3 regions of the Photorhabdus aballayi genome follow, and region 2 is predicted to be linked to each of the others. Evidence: predicted binding sites of a transcription regulator. Region 2 holds the regulator's gene; each other region holds the start of a gene.
What was found. Region 2 encodes CRP, which controls carbon source genes, mostly activating them, when cyclic AMP is high. Its sites were predicted from a motif close to ATGTGANNNNNNTCACAT; they were not measured.
Positions count from the first base shown of each region.

Region 1: a site for CRP is predicted at 2,918-2,935, ahead of msrB (peptide-methionine (R)-S-oxide reductase MsrB). Genes of this name have one in related genera too.
Region 3: a site for CRP is predicted at 4,356-4,373, ahead of OO184_RS11505 (PTS sugar transporter subunit IIB). Genes of this name have one in related genera too.

Region 1 covers NZ_JAPFCD010000001.1:181,559-187,536, reverse strand. The annotation lists gene sppA (signal peptide peptidase SppA) at 1-50, shown strand, start outside; gene ansA (asparaginase) at 175-1,242, shown strand; gene pncA (bifunctional nicotinamidase/pyrazinamidase) at 1,332-1,970, shown strand; gene OO184_RS00660 (YeaC family protein) at 2,033-2,302, opposite strand; gene msrB (peptide-methionine (R)-S-oxide reductase MsrB) at 2,385-2,795, opposite strand; gene gapA (glyceraldehyde-3-phosphate dehydrogenase) at 3,140-4,135, shown strand; gene OO184_RS00645 (D-hexose-6-phosphate mutarotase) at 4,260-5,138, shown strand; gene OO184_RS00640 (MipA/OmpV family protein) at 5,219-5,971, opposite strand.
Region 2 covers NZ_JAPFCD010000050.1:10,502-16,479, forward strand. The annotation lists gene OO184_RS19470 (LysE family translocator) at 1-293, opposite strand, end outside; gene OO184_RS19475 (hydrolase) at 398-1,378, shown strand; gene OO184_RS19480 (YheU family protein) at 1,375-1,593, shown strand; gene OO184_RS19485 (phosphoribulokinase) at 1,612-2,481, shown strand; gene OO184_RS19490 (OsmC family protein) at 2,607-3,014, opposite strand; gene crp (cAMP-activated global transcriptional regulator CRP) at 3,335-3,967, shown strand; gene argD (bifunctional acetylornithine/succinyldiaminopimelate transaminase) at 4,017-5,228, opposite strand; gene OO184_RS19505 (aminodeoxychorismate synthase component II) at 5,352-5,927, opposite strand.
Region 3 covers NZ_JAPFCD010000018.1:22,118-28,095, reverse strand. The annotation lists gene OO184_RS11530 (AI-2E family transporter) at 1-450, opposite strand, end outside; gene bepA (beta-barrel assembly-enhancing protease) at 587-2,050, shown strand; gene arsC (arsenate reductase (glutaredoxin)) at 2,060-2,416, shown strand; gene hda (DnaA inactivator Hda) at 2,455-3,162, opposite strand; gene OO184_RS11510 (hypothetical protein) at 3,455-4,087, opposite strand; gene OO184_RS11505 (PTS sugar transporter subunit IIB) at 4,468-4,773, shown strand; gene OO184_RS11500 (PTS sugar transporter subunit IIC) at 4,802-5,978, shown strand, end outside.

The DNA of each region.
Region 1 (5,978 bases), on a different contig from region 2:
ATCCGCAAAATCGTTATGCATTCTGTTTAAATTGCGGAGATATTCGCTAAGCAACTCATAACAATGCATGATTCCAGCAATAGCTCGATTAATTTAGCCTGACAGATCCCTGCCAGGCTTTTTTTATTCTGTAATACTCCTATAATCCTGCTGATCTTTTTATGAGGTGCAATCATGCAGAAGAAGTCTATTTACGTCGTCTATACTGGCGGAACCATTGGGATGCAACACTCATCTCAGGGATACATTCCCGTTTCCGGGCATTTACAACGCCAATTAACAAAGATGCCCGAATTCCATCGACCAGAGATGCCGACATTCACCATCCGTGAACATCAACCACTGATTGATTCTTCTGATATGACCCCAGAAGACTGGCAGTTTATCGCTGATGATATCCGAGAAAACTACCATGATTATGATGGGTTCGTGATCCTGCATGGTACGGATACAATGGCATTTACCGCTTCGGCCCTCTCCTTTATGTTTGAGAATCTGGGTAAGCCAGTCATTGTCACTGGGTCGCAAATCCCACTGGAAGCACTGCGCTCCGATGGGCAGACAAACTTGTTGAATGCGCTTTATCTTGCCGCTAATTACCCAGTGAACGAAGTCAGCCTGTTTTTCAATAATAAACTGTTTCGTGGGAACCGGACCGTCAAAGCACATGCCGATGGTTTCGATGCTTTTGCTTCGCCAAACTGTTCTCCATTAATGGAAGTCGGTATTAACATCAAAACCTTCAATACATGTTTTGCCCCTGCTAGCCACGGAGAGTTTATTACTCATCAGATTACCCCTCAGCCAATTGGCGTAATCACCATTTATCCTGGCCTTTCCAGTCAGGTTGTGAATAATATTTTAATGCAGCCGGTTAAGGCTCTCATCCTACGCTCGTATGGCGTCGGAAACGCACCTCAACACCCTGAATTATTGAAAGAGCTAAAACAGGCGACAGAAAGAGGGATCGTAGTTGTTAATTTGACTCAATGCATTTCCGGCCGAGTCAATATGGACGGTTATGCAACGGGCCATGCTCTGGCCGAAGCAGGGGTAATAAGCGGCTACGATATGACTTTTGAAGCAACTTTAACCAAGTTGCACTATTTACTCAGTCAACCCTATAGCAATGAACAGATTCGTTATTTAATGCAACAAAATTTACGTGGTGAATTAAGTTATATACCCAATGGATTTCAAGATGCATCGCGACGGCAAGGGAGCGAATCCCCGGGAGCATAGATAACTCTGTGACCGGGGTGAATGAGCGCAGCCAACAAAAAGGTAACTTGAAAGATAACGGGTATACTGATAAATAATCAAGGAAAGAGATGAAAACAGCCCTATTACTTATTGATCTACAGAACGATTTCTGTACCGGCGGCGCTTTAGCCGTAGAAGAGAGCGAACAAGTCATTGTTGCAGCAAATCAGGCAATTGATATTTGTCTGAAACACAATATCAGCATTATCGCCACCCAAGATTGGCACCCTGCTGAACATATGAGCTTTGCAGTAAATTCCGGCCAAAAGATCGGCGATATCGGTATATTAAACGGTATTCCGCAAGTTTGGTGGCCGGTACACTGTGTTCAAGGTCAGCCCGGCGCTGATTTCCATCCACAGCTAAACAAGCAGGCAATTGTTGAAATTTTCTACAAAGGTGAAAATCCACAGATCGATAGCTACAGTGCTTTCTTTGACAACGGCCATCAGAGTAAAACCCGGCTTGATGATTGGTTGCAAGCACAGCAAATTGAACGCCTGTTTATTATCGGTATCGCTACCGATTATTGCGTGAAGTTTACCGCGCTGGATGCGCTGGCATTAGGTTATGAAACTTGGGTCATTACCGATGGTTGTCGAGGGGTTAACCTCAGCCCAAATGATAGCCAATCAGCATTCAAAGAGATAACAGAGAAAGGCGCTATATTGATAGAACTTGCTCAACTAGAAGGCGCTCTTCTCTGATATCAATCCAAGGCCAGGCTGAGTTTACACACTCAGCCTTTTCATCACCTACTTGCGAAAGATTATGGCTTAAATGTTGCCACCAACTCAGACTGAAAGATCGTTTTCAGTTCTTGTTTACTCTTCATCACCAACTGACCATTAGTACCAATCGTCATATGTTGCGGATCATGGTTATGCCTTGATTGCCATAACATAATCATTTGCAAACTATGCTCTTTCTGCTCTACCGTTAGAGGTACACCATCCTGCCATTTACCCAGTTCTACTGCCTGAACCAAGCGTTGATATATTTCTGGTGTCATTACAGATAACAGATCATCCAGTTCCATTGATATTTCCTCATTATTTTCCAGAATTAGCTGAAACGATTTTTTGCGTAAATTAAGATTATGTCCGCAATAATAAAAACGATTAACCGACTGTTTTCTCGCCTGTATTTTCATCAGTAAAGCTTAATGCAGCCGAATTGATGCAAAAACGTTCTCCTGTCGGTTGCGGGCCATCAGGGAACACATGTCCCAAATGAGCGTTGCAATGACTGCAACGTACCTCAATACGATGCATATTGTGACTATCATCATCAAGATACTGCACTGCATCATGAGTAACAGGCTGGTAAAAACTCGGCCAGCCACAACCAGAATCAAATTTAGTGTCGGACATAAATAACGGCTGCTCACAGCATAAACAATGATACACGCCGCTTTTCTTATTATGTAGCAATTTCCCTGAGAATGGCGGCTCTGTCCCGGCATTCTGGGTTACATGACGCTGAATATCAGTAAGTTCTTCATAGAGGGAAACATCAGGATTCTTAGCCATAACGACCACCTTAATAATAGGACTCATGCTTTCAATAAAATTGATTAATTATAACAAAAGATTAACATTACAGCAGTGGAATTTATTTTCCGCGGTTAACTGGATCGGTTTATCCTACTAGTTTGTGATGTGACTCGCATATCTAACCAATTAACTTTCAATATCTGTCTACGCCTTGATAATGATGGGCGGCTCGATTTGCCAGTACCCTATAGCAAGCGTCTAAATGGTGAGCTCAAAGCTAAGTTTTTCAGCTATTGACACGATTCCGCTTGACGGCTGGCAAGGTTTTGGTAACTTTAGTAATAATTTTTAATTCACTAAAAAATAGCTGGTGGAACACTATGACTATCAAAGTAGGTATCAACGGTTTTGGTCGTATTGGCCGTATTGTTTTCCGTGCTGCACAAGAACGTTCAGACATCGAAATCGTTGCAATCAACGATTTGTTGGACGCCGAATACATGGCTTACATGCTGAAATACGATTCAACTCACGGTCGCTTCAACGGCACTGTTGAAGTAAAAGACGGCCACCTGATTGTTAACGGCAAAGTTATCCGCGTTACAGCAGAAAGAGATCCAGCTAACCTGAAATGGAATGAAGTGGATGTTGATGTTGTTGCAGAAGCAACAGGTATCTTCCTGACTGACGAAACCGCACGTAAGCACATTGCCGCTGGTGCGAAAAAAGTTGTTCTGACCGGCCCATCCAAAGATGACACGCCTATGTTTGTTATGGGTGTTAACCACAAAACTTATGCAGGCCAGGACATCGTTTCTAATGCTTCCTGTACCACTAACTGTCTGGCGCCGCTAGCTAAAGTTATCAATGATAAATTCGGCATTGTTGAAGGTCTGATGACCACTGTTCACGCAACAACAGCAACTCAGAAAACCGTTGACGGTCCTTCTGCGAAAGATTGGCGTGGTGGTCGTGGCGCTGCTCAAAATATCATCCCATCATCTACCGGCGCAGCTAAAGCTGTTGGTAAAGTTATCCCTGAGCTGAACGGTAAACTGACTGGCATGGCTTTCCGCGTTCCTACTCCTAACGTATCGGTTGTTGACCTGACTGTGCGTCTGGAAAAACCAGCCACTTATCAACAAATTTGTGACGTGATCAAAGATGCTGCTGAAGGTGAACTGAAAGGCGTTCTGGGCTACACCGAAGATGACGTCGTATCTAACGATTTCAATGGCGAAAAACTGACTTCTGTATTTGACGCTAAAGCGGGTATCGCTCTGAACGACAACTTTGTGAAACTGGTTTCCTGGTACGACAACGAGACCGGTTACTCTAACAAAGTTCTGGATCTGATTGCTCACATCGCTAAATAACTGAGTAACTTCCTTGCTGAAAAGAGCTGCCCTTCCCCGGCAGCTCTTTTGTTTCAATCTGTGCACAACATGCGTTATTCTTGGGGCCATGCCATCTCCCAGTTTTGGTTCAAAGGTTATACGGATGAACGATAGAATCTTTTCATTACCGGTTGCAGAACAAATTTCTCCAGCTATTAGTCAACGAAATATAGATGGCTTCCCACTGATAGTCGTCTCTCATCCTAAAGTTCGTGGCGCAATCAGTCTGCAAGGGGCGCATCTCATCGCCTGGCAACCTAGTGGTGAGGAACCGGGGTTGTGGTTAAGCAAGAAAACCACATTTGCAGCAGGCACGGCTATCCGCGGCGGCATTCCTATTTGTTGGCCTTGGTTTGGTTCCTCAAGAGCGCCAAGTCACGGTTTTGCCAGAATTCTTCCCTGGGAATTTAGCGCACATAATGAACATGAAAATGGCGTCATATTAACTTTCACGCTGAGAGACAATGAATATACCCATAAATTGTGGCCTCATGATTTTACCTTGATTGCCCGTTTCAAACTGTGTGAAACCTGTGAAGTGGAGCTGGAAACCTATGGTGATTATCAAGCCACCTGCGCCCTACACACTTATTTGAATATAGGCGATATTAATCAAATTTCAGTCAGTGGTTTAGGTAAACATTTTATTGATACCGTTGCTGATAAAGAGCAATACACAACAACAGAAGATTTTATTTTCAACGGTCGTACTGATCATATTTATACCGAGCCAGAAGATTTTAATCTGATAAGGGATAAATCGCTGAAACGAACAATTGAAATTCACCATTATCATCACAGTGATGTTGTATGCTGGAATCCAGGCGCCCAACTATCGAACAACATGAAAGATATGTGTAATGAAGGTTATAAAAATATGATTTGTGTAGAAACAGCGCGTATCCATAAGCCATTAATTTCTAAAGATGATAGTCCAGCCCACCTTTCAGTTTTAATCCGTTGCCGGAAAGACTATCAGTAAATATCTCACTCATTCACATCAGAAAGACTGAATACTACCTAGTGAATTCAGTCTCTATTCGATATTATTGCTACGAGCAATTAAAAACTATATGTAATACCTGTCCAGACAATACTTGAATATGACTTATTAACCATCGGACTATCTTTAATTTCACTCGGTAAACGCTCAACACGCCCCATCATAAATGCAGACCATGTCTGGTTAAATTTATAATTGGCAGATAATTCCACATAGGGAATCCAGCTATCATCTGGAGTATATTTTTCTAATCCGCTACGGCGCGATTCATTATCTTTGATGCCATATTCATAACGATTTTGTTTTTTACTATTCCAAACTACACCTAATCCTGGTTGTAATGACCAATCATCACTTTTAAATTCATACAAATAAGCCAGATCAATCGTTATGCCTTTACTTTTACTCAAAGTATCCGCAGCAAAAGAGCTACGCAGCGTTCCCCAATCTTCAATATGACGATAGCTAAAACCGCCCATCATTGTATCATGGCGACGATCCAGTCTTTTCATCTGCTTATCTTCATTATCTTTTGGACGGAAACTTTGAGGATAATAATAGACATCTAAAGATAGTTGATCTTTTGGTTGATTCCACACATAGTACCCGGCGGCTAAAGTATGAAAGTAGAAATTGTCACTTTCATAATTAACCATTGGAACAAACAACACTTTATCTTTATTTTTTACTCCTTTATAAGGTGATGCCTCAGACAAAACAGAGGCGCCAATTGACCACTGCCCCGCATAAGCTAAAGATGAAGAAAGACCAAAAGCGACGACTGTGGCTAAAATTTTAGCTTTGTTGATCATGATTAAC
Region 2 (5,978 bases):
AGACGCCGGTAACTGGCTGTTGCCGTTTTCCATGCTAACCATAGCAAATAGAGACTACCTGCGATTTTCATGACGGTGTGAATAGCAGGATAGATCAACAGCAATGTCGCTATTCCGAAAGCAGCCAGATATAAAATCGTCTGCATGCCCAGAACAACGCCAAAGAGCAATCCCAAAGAGCGGATAAAGCCAAAGTTAGCACCTGATGAAGTCAGCAACATGTTGTTTGGACCCGGCGTAATGGCAGAAATAAACAAAAAAGTTGTTAATGAAAAAATCAGGCTTGCTGTCATGAAGAGTTACCTTTCATCCTGAATAATGGCGTTTCCCTTTAACAGAAAATATCAGTATGTTATTCACCATACAAGATAACTAATCAATTTAACTCGAAACCATTATGACTGATATCTTTCGTCCTCTAACCGGAGCCAGTAATCCGCATTTGCAGACACTACTCCCGCGTCTGGTGCGGCGGTATCCCGAACTGCAACCATATTGGCAACGGCTTAATTTACCAGATAACGATTTTGTTGATCTGGCATGGAGTGAAGATCCCGCCACCGCAGCACACAAGCCACGATTGATCCTGTTTCATGGTCTGGAAGGCAGTTTCCACAGCCCTTATGCCCACGGTTTGCTTCATATCTGCCAAGAAAAAGGCTGGCTTGGCGTTGTCATGCATTTTCGCGGGTGCAGTGGTGAACCGAACCGCCAAAAACGTCTCTATCATTCTGGCGAAACAAGCGATGCCCGTTATTTTCTGAGCTGGTTAAAACAGACCTACGGTGATGCACCCACCTCAGCCGTAGGTTATTCAGTCGGCGGTAATATGCTAGCCTGCTATCTGGCAGAAGAAAAAACCAACGCCCAGATCAATGCTGCCGTCATTGTTTCCGCCCCTTTGATGTTGGAAGCCTGTTCCCTGCGGATAGAAAAAGGATTTTCTCAGGTTTATGAACGCTATTTACTGAATAGCCTGAAACGTAATGCCACCCGTAAATTGTTACGTTACCCCGGCTCACTCCCTATCAATCTGTCTCAGGTAAAAAGATTGAAACATATTCGAGAATTTGATGAAATTGTGACCGCAAAAATCCACGGCTTTAAAAATGCAGCGGACTACTACCGCCAGTGCAGCGCTCTACCGCGTCTGCCTGATATTACTGTGCCGCTGCTGATTATTCATGCTAAAGACGATCCCTTTATGGCGCCGGAAGTTGTCCCTGATCTCAAAATGTTACCTAAAAATATTGAATACCAAATGACAGAATATGGTGGACATGTCGGCTTTGTCAGCGGTTCGTTGAAGAAACCACAAATGTGGCTGGAACAACGCATCCCAAGTTGGCTGTCATCTTATCTGGAGCAACCACAATGATTATTCCGTGGCAACAACTGGAGCCAGAAACTCTGCTAAATTTGATAGAGAGCTTTGTCCTGCGGGAAGGCACTGACTATGGCGAAGATGAAAAATCGCTGGAGCAGAAGGTCGCTGACATACGCCGTCAGTTGGAACGGGGAGATGTTATGCTGGTGTGGTCTGAACTGCATGAGAGCATCAATATTGTGCCAAAAAAAATGTTCCATCCTTAATATTATGGAGTTTACTGTATGTCCGCCAAACATCCGATTATTGCAATTACCGGCTCCAGTGGCGCCGGAACTACCACCACCAGTTTAGCTTTCCGTAAGATTTTCCAGCAACTTAACATCAGCGCAGCACAGATAGAGGGAGATAGTTTCCACCGTTACACCCGTCCTGAAATGGATGCCGCAATCCGTAAAGCCAAGGAGCAAGGCAGACATATCAGTTATTTTGGGCCAGAAGCCAATGATTTTGGCATGCTGGAAAAAACCATGATTGACTATGGTGAAACCGGTGAAGGCCGCCGGCGCAAGTACCTCCATACCTATGACGACGCCGTCCCTTACAACCAGCTCCCCGGTACATTTACGCCGTGGGAATCTTTACCTAAGCAGACCGATGTGCTGTTTTATGAAGGTCTGCACGGCGGCGTTGTCACACCACAGCATAATGTCGCCAGTCATGTTGATCTGCTAGTGGGCGTCGTGCCGATTGTCAATCTTGAATGGATACAGAAACTCATCCGCGATACCGGAGAACGGGGGCATTCACAGGAAGCCGTGATGGATTCCGTCGTGCGTTCTATGGATGATTATATCAACTACATTACGCCACAATTCTCACGAACACATATCAACTTCCAACGTGTCCCTACCGTTGATACATCCAATCCATTTTCAGCTAAAGCCATTCCATCATTGGATGAAAGTTTCATTGTCATCCGCTTCCGTGATCTGACTCAAATTGATTTCCCATACTTGCTAGCAATGTTACAAGGCTCATTCGTTTCAAGCATTAATACCATCGTAGTTCCCGGCGGAAAAATGGGATTAGCAATGGAATTAATTATGACGCCATTGGTACAGCGACTGCTGGAAGGGGAAAAGATTTGTTAATCAGCGCCTGAGATAAATTTAGAAAATCCGGCACTTAAAATTTGCATCTTATATTATTCAGTTAAAAAAACAGGTAACTGAGATATTAGTTACCTGTTGTTATTTTTTGATCAAGAAATAATTTATCAATCTATATCTTTAACTTCAAAACTGTGGGTAATTTCAACTGATTTCCCCAACATCAATGAAACAGAGCAATATTTTTCCGCAGACAACATGACAGCACGTTCAACCGCTTTATCTGTTAAATCCTTACCCGTAACAATAAAATGCAGATTAATATGAGTAAACAAGCGTGGCGCCTCTTCACGACGTTGGGAAGTTAATTTTACTTCACAATCTCTTATGTCGTACCTGCCTTTCTGTAAAATAGAAACTACATCAATCGTACTGCAACCACCGGCTGCCATTAATACCATTTCCATTGGGCTCGGCGCTCTATCGCCAGCATTACCATCCATCATGATCTGATGACCAGAAGATGACTCCCCCAAAAGAGACAATCCTTCAACCCATTTTACCCGCGCTTGCATAAATACCTCTTAAGTCGTTCTTTGCATCCAAGCCTACTCTTTCAGTATTAAACTGGCAATCTAATGAGCAGTTTATTATGCTGAAACAATACAAGACAAGACAGAAGCCTTTTCCTGTGTTAAAAACAGAAGCGGGCCGGGTATATATAGGTTAAGCTCAATACGTAAGGTTCAAATTTCAGATAACCTATATAAAACCCTTATCTGTCGGTTTTTCAACAAACTAATATGTTAAGCTAGTGTCTTTATAAGCCAGCCTGACGAGAAACTTTTAGATTCTCGTGTTATTTAGGCAGCGATAACAACAGAGGATGAAGCGAATGGTTCTCGGCAAGCCACAAACAGACCCGACTCTTGAATGGTTTTTGTCACACTGCCATATTCATAAATATCCATCTAAAAGTACGCTTATTCATCAAGGCGAAAAAGCAGAGACGCTTTACTACATCGTAAAAGGCTCTGTTGCGGTTTTGATTAAAGATGAAGAAGGCAAAGAGATGATCCTCTCCTATTTAAATCAGGGGGATTTCATTGGTGAACTTGGATTATTTGAAGAGGGGCAAGAGCGTACAGCCTGGGTACGGGCCAAAAGCGCCTGTGAAGTGGCTGAAATCTCCTATAAAAAATTCCGCCAACTGATTCAGGTAAACCCGGATATTTTAATGCGTTTATCTGCCCAAATGGCAAACCGTTTGCAAACAACTTCTGAGAAAGTCGGTAATCTGGCTTTCCTGGATGTTACTGGCCGGATTGCCCAAACTTTATTGAATCTGGCGAAACAACCAGATGCAATGACCCACCCGGACGGAATGCAAATCAAAATCACGCGTCAGGAAATTGGTCAGATTGTTGGCTGTTCCCGCGAAACAGTTGGTCGTATTCTGAAAATGCTAGAAGATCAAAACTTGATCTCCGCACACGGTAAAACTATCGTTGTTTACGGTACACGTTAACGCTTGATTAATCAGCGCATAATCCTGCGCTGATTTCTCTTGTGCTTAATTACACCAACTGACTAATTGTCTGCTCCAACCGTTCCATGCCCTGAGCAAGCTCTTCTTCACTGATAATCAACGAAGGCGTGAAACGCAGTACATCACCACCCGCACTCAACAACATTAAGCCATTTGCAGCCGCCAGTTGCAGAATATCTTTAGCTTTTCCCTGATACGGCGCTTTGAGTTCCGCACCAATCAGCAGACCCTTTCCACGAATTTCACCAAATATCGAATATTTCTGATTGATATCATTCAGAAAATTCACTATTAAACTATGGCGTTTTTCAACGCCTTCCAGAACCTCTGGCGTATTAATAATATCAAAAGCAACATTTGCAACTGCACAAGCCAACGGATTACCGCCATAAGTTGTACCGTGAGTTCCCGGCATCATCGCAGACGCAATATTCTCTGTCGTCAGCATAGCGCTGATAGGGAAGCCATTTCCCAATGCTTTTGCTGTGGTAATGATGTCCGGCGTAACATCATAATGCATATAAGAAAATAGCTTACCGGTACGCCCCATCCCACTTTGCACTTCATCAAACACCAACAACACCTGATGCTTATCGCAAAGCTCACGCAACCCATGAATAAATGCCGGTGCTGCCGGTGTGACTCCCCCTTCTCCTTGAACCGGCTCCAATACAACAGCACAAGTATGGTCATCTATGACGGCCTTCACTGCATCTAAATCATTAAAAGGCACATGAATAATATCCGCGGGTTTTGGCCCAAAACCATCAGCATATTTTGGCTGACCACCCACGGAGACAGTAAATAAGGTGCGACCATGAAAACCCTGATGAAATGCGATAATTTTGGTTTTATAGGGACTGTGACGCGTAATGGCATAGTGACGAGCCAGCTTAAATGCCGCTTCATTCGCTTCCGCTCCTGAATTGGCAAAAAATACCCGCTCAGCAAAAGTCGCATCAATCAGTTTCTGCGCCAGAATCAAAGCAGGTTCATTGGTGAAAATATTACTGATATGCCAAAGTTTCTCCCCTTGCTGCTGCAAAACATCCACTAACGCAGGGTGACAATGGCCCAAAGCTATAACAGCAATTCCCCCTGCCAAGTCAATATACTCTTTCCATTGCTGATCCCATACGCGACTACCTTGCCCTCTCACCGGTATAAACTGCGCTGGTGAATAAATTGGCAACATAACTTGATCGTATGTGCTTCTATCTACTACGGTATGTCCCTTCATTTTCCCACCCGTTTTTTATATATACGCCATTCAGAAGTGAAATTATACTCACTGAATATGCATAAAAAATCAAAGATGGGCAAATGAAAAAGATGGATAAATGAAGAAATTATCGGTGTCTGGTTAATATCTCAGAAAGTTGCTCAGTAACTGGTGACCTTGTTCACTGAGAATACTTTCAGGATGGAACTGCACCCCTTCCAGCGGTAAAGTGCGATGACGAATGCCCATAATTTCATCGACGTTGCCATTATGCTGGCTCCATGCGGTGACTTCAAATGAGGCAGGTAATGTCTCTGCGGCAATCACCAACGAATGGTAACGAGTCGCAGTTAATGGCCGGTTAAGCCCTTTGAACACACCTTGCTGATTGTGGTGAATAGCAGAAGTTTTTCCATGCATCACTTCCCTGGCTTTTACCACGCTAGCGCCAAACGCCTGCCCAATTGCCTGATGTCCAAGGCAAACACCAAGAATCGGCAATTTATCCGAAAAATGAGAAATCGCAGCCAGAGAAATTCCTGCTTCATTTGGGGTACAAGGGCCTGGGGAAATCACCAAATGAGTAGGCATCAATCTCTCAATATCTTCAAGTTGCAATTCATCATTGCGCTTAACTAAAACATCTGTACCCAATTCACAAAAATATTGATATAAGTTATATGTAAAAGAATCATAGTTATCTATTATTAGTAACATAGGAGTCTATCCTACTCATTTTTATCGCTGTATTTGTTGCCCTGCCACTCC
Region 3 (5,978 bases), on a different contig from region 2:
CTTCACCACAGATTCCCCGGCAGTTGAAATCTTACTACGCAGGTTTTCGGCCATCATATCAATGATGCCAGCATCAACCAAAACCGGATAACGTGCCGGTAATGTCTGGGCATATTCATTAAACCGATTAAGCATATTGGGTATATCTGACAACAGATTAATCCCCTGCTGCCATGCAGTTGGCGCTACAATCAGGATGACCAACAAACTGATACCGGAAAAAATAATCAGCACAATACAAACAGCCACTGTGCGCGAACATCCCAACCTTTCAAGTTTAGCTGTTGGCCATTCCAGCAAGTAGGCAAGAACAATCGCTACCAGCAAAGGCGCCAAAATGCCATGTAAGAAATAAATAATGCCAAACCCTGCCAAAAGGATGACAAATAACGCAATAACTTGCGGATCAGTAAACCGACGGCGATACCACTGTATAATCATATCCAGCATTAACCAGGCTCCTTGATAGCAATATTCATATTTCTATTTTTCTTAAAAATTGTACTAATTGATTAATTTTAAGGTACCCTTGTTTATCATACACGCATTATCTAAGACGATGGCCAAATGAGAGCACTTTTGTTTTATGAAAATAATGTCTAATCAATCTCTGACAGCAATATTAATCAGTACACTATTGCTAACAAGTCCTCCTGTTCTCAGCGCCTCTATTGAAGATTCATTGCCAGATATCGGTACCACGGCCGGCTCAATCCTGAGCATCAATCAGGAACTGGCAATGGGCGATTTCTACGCTCGCCAGATGCGTGACAACGCTCCGCTGATTTATGACCCATTGTTAACACAATATATTAATGCCATTGGACAAAGGCTAGTGGCTCATGCGGACTCAGTTAAAACGCCTTTCCATTTCTATCTGATTGATAACCCGAATATCAACGCTTATGCTTTCTTTGGCGGTAATGTGGTACTCCATGCTGCACTTTTTCGTTATAGCCGTAATGAAAGCGAGCTTGCCTCCGTAATAGCTCACGAAATTTCTCACGTCACTCAACGCCACCTGGCACGAATGATGGAAGATCAGCAACGTACAGCACCGCTAGCCTGGGCAGGAACGCTAGGTTCTATCCTTTTGCTAATGGCTAACCCACAAGCAGGGATGGCAGCCCTCAGTGGGACTATTGCCGGTGTACAACAAGGCATGATCAGTTTCACTCAATCCAATGAACAGGAAGCTGATCGTATCGGCATGCAGACACTACGTAAGGCTGGCTTTGATCCTCAAGGTATGCCAGCTTTTATGCAGATCATGGTAGATCAAACCCGTTACAGTTCTAAGCCGCCAGAAATGTTACTCACCCACCCGCTACCTGACAGCCGCCTTGCGGATGCGCGTAACCGTGCTAATCAATACCCGGCCCAGAACATTCCACAATCTCAAGATTTTCTGTTCGCCAGAGTCCGTGTTATGGGCATGTACACCACCGAGCAACGCAGCTATCTTGAACAAATTTTAGAAAATTACCGCAGCGGCACAGCTAAAGAGCAACTTGCCGCCGCTTATGGCCGGGCAATCTTGCTTGCTCAAGATAAAAAATACACTGAGGCACGGGCTATTCTGGAACCACTGTTAGCAAAACAACCAGATAATGTCTGGTTTATTGACACAATGACTGATATCGACATCGAACAAAACCGAATTGCTCAGGCTATCACCCGGTTGCAAAACGCCTTACAAAAACAAAAGGACAATTTGGTATTACAAATTAATCTCGCTAATGCGCTTATTCACGCAAAGCAATATCAACAAGCTTTAAAACTACTCCACCGCTATACATTCAATAACCCAGATGATCCAAACGGTTGGCGCCTGATAGCCGAAGCCGCCGCCAAACAAGGCAGACGCCATGAAGAATTATCAGCGCATGCTGAAGAAATGGCGCTTCGCGGTCAATTTGACAATGCGATCAAATACCTCAGTAGCGCCAGCGCACTCGTAAAATTAGGCAGTTACGATCAAGCACGTTATGATGCTCGTATCGATCAATTACGCCAGCTACAACAGCGTTACAGTCAATACAAACGTTAAGGAATTCTCATGCAACAGGTGACGATTTATCATAATCCCCGCTGCTCCAAAAGCCGTGAAACTCTGGCTCTTATTGAAGAACGGGGAATTAAACCACAAATTATTCTCTATCTGGAGACTCCTCTCACTGTAGAGCAATTATCCGTTCTGCTAGAACAACTTGGTTTCCATGATGCACGCCAATTGATGAGAACGAAAGAAGATCTATACAAGGAGTTGAATCTGGCTGATGAAAAACTCACTCAGCATGATTTATTGAAAGCGATGATCGCCAATCCTAAATTGATTGAACGCCCAATCGTCGTTTGCGGTGATAAAGCTAGACTTGGGCGCCCACCGGAAAAAGTAACAGAAATTCTTGATTGATAAGAATAGATATGATGATGGTGACACCACCATCATCTTTAAAGGTGCAAAATATCCTTCACAAATGGAATCGTCAGCTTACGCTGAGCAACTATCGAAGCGTGATCTAACTGATTCAATGCCATAAACAGGGTTCGCATTTCTCTGTCCAATCTTTTCAACAAAAAGCGCCCTACATCTTCTGGCAATTCAAAGCCGCGTAACTTAGCTCGTAATTGCAAAGCTTGTAATTTCTCATCATCGGAAAGCGGTTGTAATTTATAAATTTGCCCCCAATCCAGACGAGAAGCCAAATCAGGCAACTTAAGATTAATCTGGCGAGGCGGGCGATCGCCGCTAATCAGCAAACAAGTGCGACCAATCTCCAGAATGCGGTTATAAAGATTGAAAACTGCCATTTCCCACTCTTCATCACCAGCAATACTCTCAATATTATCAATACAAACCAGTGATAAATGTTCCATGCCATCAAGCACCTCAGGGACAAAATAGGCGCGTTTATCCAGCGGAACATAGCCCACAGCTTCATCTTTCAGGGACAACTCAGCACAGGCGGCATGCAACAAATGACTTCGGCCTCCACTGTCACGGGACCAGAAATAAATATAGCTGCCATGCGGCTGATTAATGGCCAATTTGATTGCAGCTAACAGGGTGGCATTTTCCCCCGGAAAGAAACTGGCAAAAGTTTCATCATCGGGAAGATACAAAGGTAACGAAAGCTGCGATGGTGTGTTCAGAAGCACCTCAAACAGAGCTGGTAATAAACGCCAACAAGTTTATCACAGAAAATAGTTGTAAATGAACTGTATAGGTAAATAATAAAAAAACTATTTTTAGGATTCAATAAGTTAAATCCATTCCAGCTCTAGAAGCGCATAATGTTTTGTCATAACACAGAACGGACCGCAAACACCTATAAAATATTCCGCATGTGAATAATAGGAAAAATTTAAGTTTTTAATCCAATGTTATTTAAGAGGTATATTATTTAAGAAAAAGCCATCAGATAGTGATTTTTATTTTTTCTTAAATAAATCAATGCAATAGCTCTTTACTGATAACAAAGAGACGATGATAGTGATAATCCCTGTCATGGCCCCAGCAATAATTAGCCCAAGTTACACAGAAGTCATCCCATGAAGTAATCAGGTTCAGTGGACGCTCCTCTTTGGTGCCATCAGAAACATACACATGATAGCCATTAATGCTGATAGCCCAAGCAATCATACGCTCCCAAAACCTACGTCCATCTAGCGTTTGCTCACTATCAGATACAATAATGGAGTATCTTTCTAGAAAAAATCTAAAAAACTCTTGTGGCAAACCTCTCACTGCTCCGTCATGTTGAGGAAGGACTGTACGCCACACAAGTATCTGTGTGCATGTTTTTTTTGATGGAACAACATACTCCATAAATTCCAACTTCACAGCGTAAACCGTCTCAGGCATATCTGCATTAGTCACTAATCTATATTGATTGCCAGAAACAGATGTCAGTAAGCGATAACCGTGTGGGGTAACAAATCCAGGCAAAGAAAAGTCTTTCACTCCACGTTCAATGAAAGCCTGCGTGTGTTCTACATTTTTCTCTGTCATATTAAGTTTGATATTGAAATGCGCTTCAGGGATCAATACTGGCATCTTTTCTTTTACTCTATAATCACTCATTGTCTCCTCCAGCAGTTGTCGGAGTACTTCTGATAAAAAACCGAAAATCTTTACTTCGGCGCTGCCTCATCACTGGTTACCAATGCCCACTGTATTAGCAAAATGGTAAATGATCAACGTTTAACCGACTTATAAACAAGCACTCACCCTCATTCCATAAGTGAAAAATCTCGCTGCAACGTCCTACATAACTTGACATTTTCACACTCTGTACAATCCAAACGAAGATCACATTCTATCCCTATTCCTTAAACTATTCTTGATTAATATGCGAACAAAATCGCAACATATTTAACATAAGTTGCTAGTCTTAATAAAGTGAAAGCTCTCATTAACCACTTATCCCATAAGAAACGATATAACAAACTGGAGACTGAGCAATGAAAAAAATCCTATTGTGTTGTGCAGCCGGTATGTCCACCAGCATATTGGTACAACGCATGCAAGCAGAAGTGATAAAACGGGCATTGGACATTGAGATCAAAGCAGCCCCCATAGTTGAATTAGAACACCTGATAACCGACGTTGACGTTGTTCTACTCGGCCCACAAGTGAAGTATCAATTATCTCATTTTTCCGCTATCGCCAAACCACTCGGCAAACCAATAGACGTTATTGACATGATGGATTATGGCACCCTTCGTGGTGATAAGGTTCTCGATAAGGCATTAAACCTGTTGGAATAAGCCATTTCACCACCACTTGGAGTCCCTCATGAGTCTCTATACCTCTTTTACTTGTATCTTAGAACGCTATATTATCCCGATTGCCGGGCGAATCGGTAACCAACGGCATATTATTGCAATGCGTGACGGCTTTATCTCGGCCATGCCATTTTTGATCATCGGCAGCATGATGTTAATTGTGGCAAACCCACCCTTCGATTTACAGACTACATCCTCATTCGGCCAAACTTGGTTGTCCTTTGCCAAAACGCACTGGGGCACCATCACCATGCCTTACTTTATGACTATGGGCTTAATGAGTGTCTTTGTTGCGGTCGGTACCGCCTATAGTTTAGCTAAATCTTACGGTCTGGATGGGCTAACTTCTGCTTTACTGTCACTGGTGGCGTTTTTGCTAGCAGCAGCACCACAGATAGAAAACAAAATAGCTCTCGATTTCCTCGGCGGCACCGGTGTATTTACCGCATTAATTTGCGCTATCTGGTCAGTTGAACTAACTCGTCTACTAAAAAAATATAACATCACCATCCGAATGCCAACGCAAGTGCCGCCAGCAATTGCCCGTTCTTTTGAACTTCTGTACCCAGTCATAGGTATCTTGTTGACAGTTTATCCTGCCAGCTTGCTATTACAGAGTGAATTCAATCTACTTATTCCCGCAGCCATAATGCAGATGTTCCACCCACTCATCTCCGTCGGTGATACTCTGCCTGCCATTATACTGGCGCTACTCATTTCTAACCTACTGTGGTTTGCTGGTATTCATGGCGCCAACATTGTCACTGGTTTGATGGCCCCTATTTTTATGGCAAATATTGCTACCAATGCGACATTAATGGCTCAAGGTACTGTTGCAACACAAATTTTTACTGACCCTTATTGGTCGTTTTATATCTGTATTGGCGGCTCTGGTTCTACACTGGTTCTGGCGATTCTTTATCTGCGCAGCCGTTCTATACATTTGCGTACTATTGGAAAACTGGGCGTAGTTCCATCCATATTCAATATTAACGAACCACTGCTATTTGGTTCACCGATTGTGATGAACCCAACCTTATTTATTCCACTACTGGTTGTGCCATTGGTCAATGCAGTATTGTCCTACAGCACCCTGCATCTTGACCTGGTGCATAAAACGATCGCCCTTTCCCCCTGGACTGCACCGGCGCCATTCGGCGCAATGATTTCCGCCGCTTGGGATTATC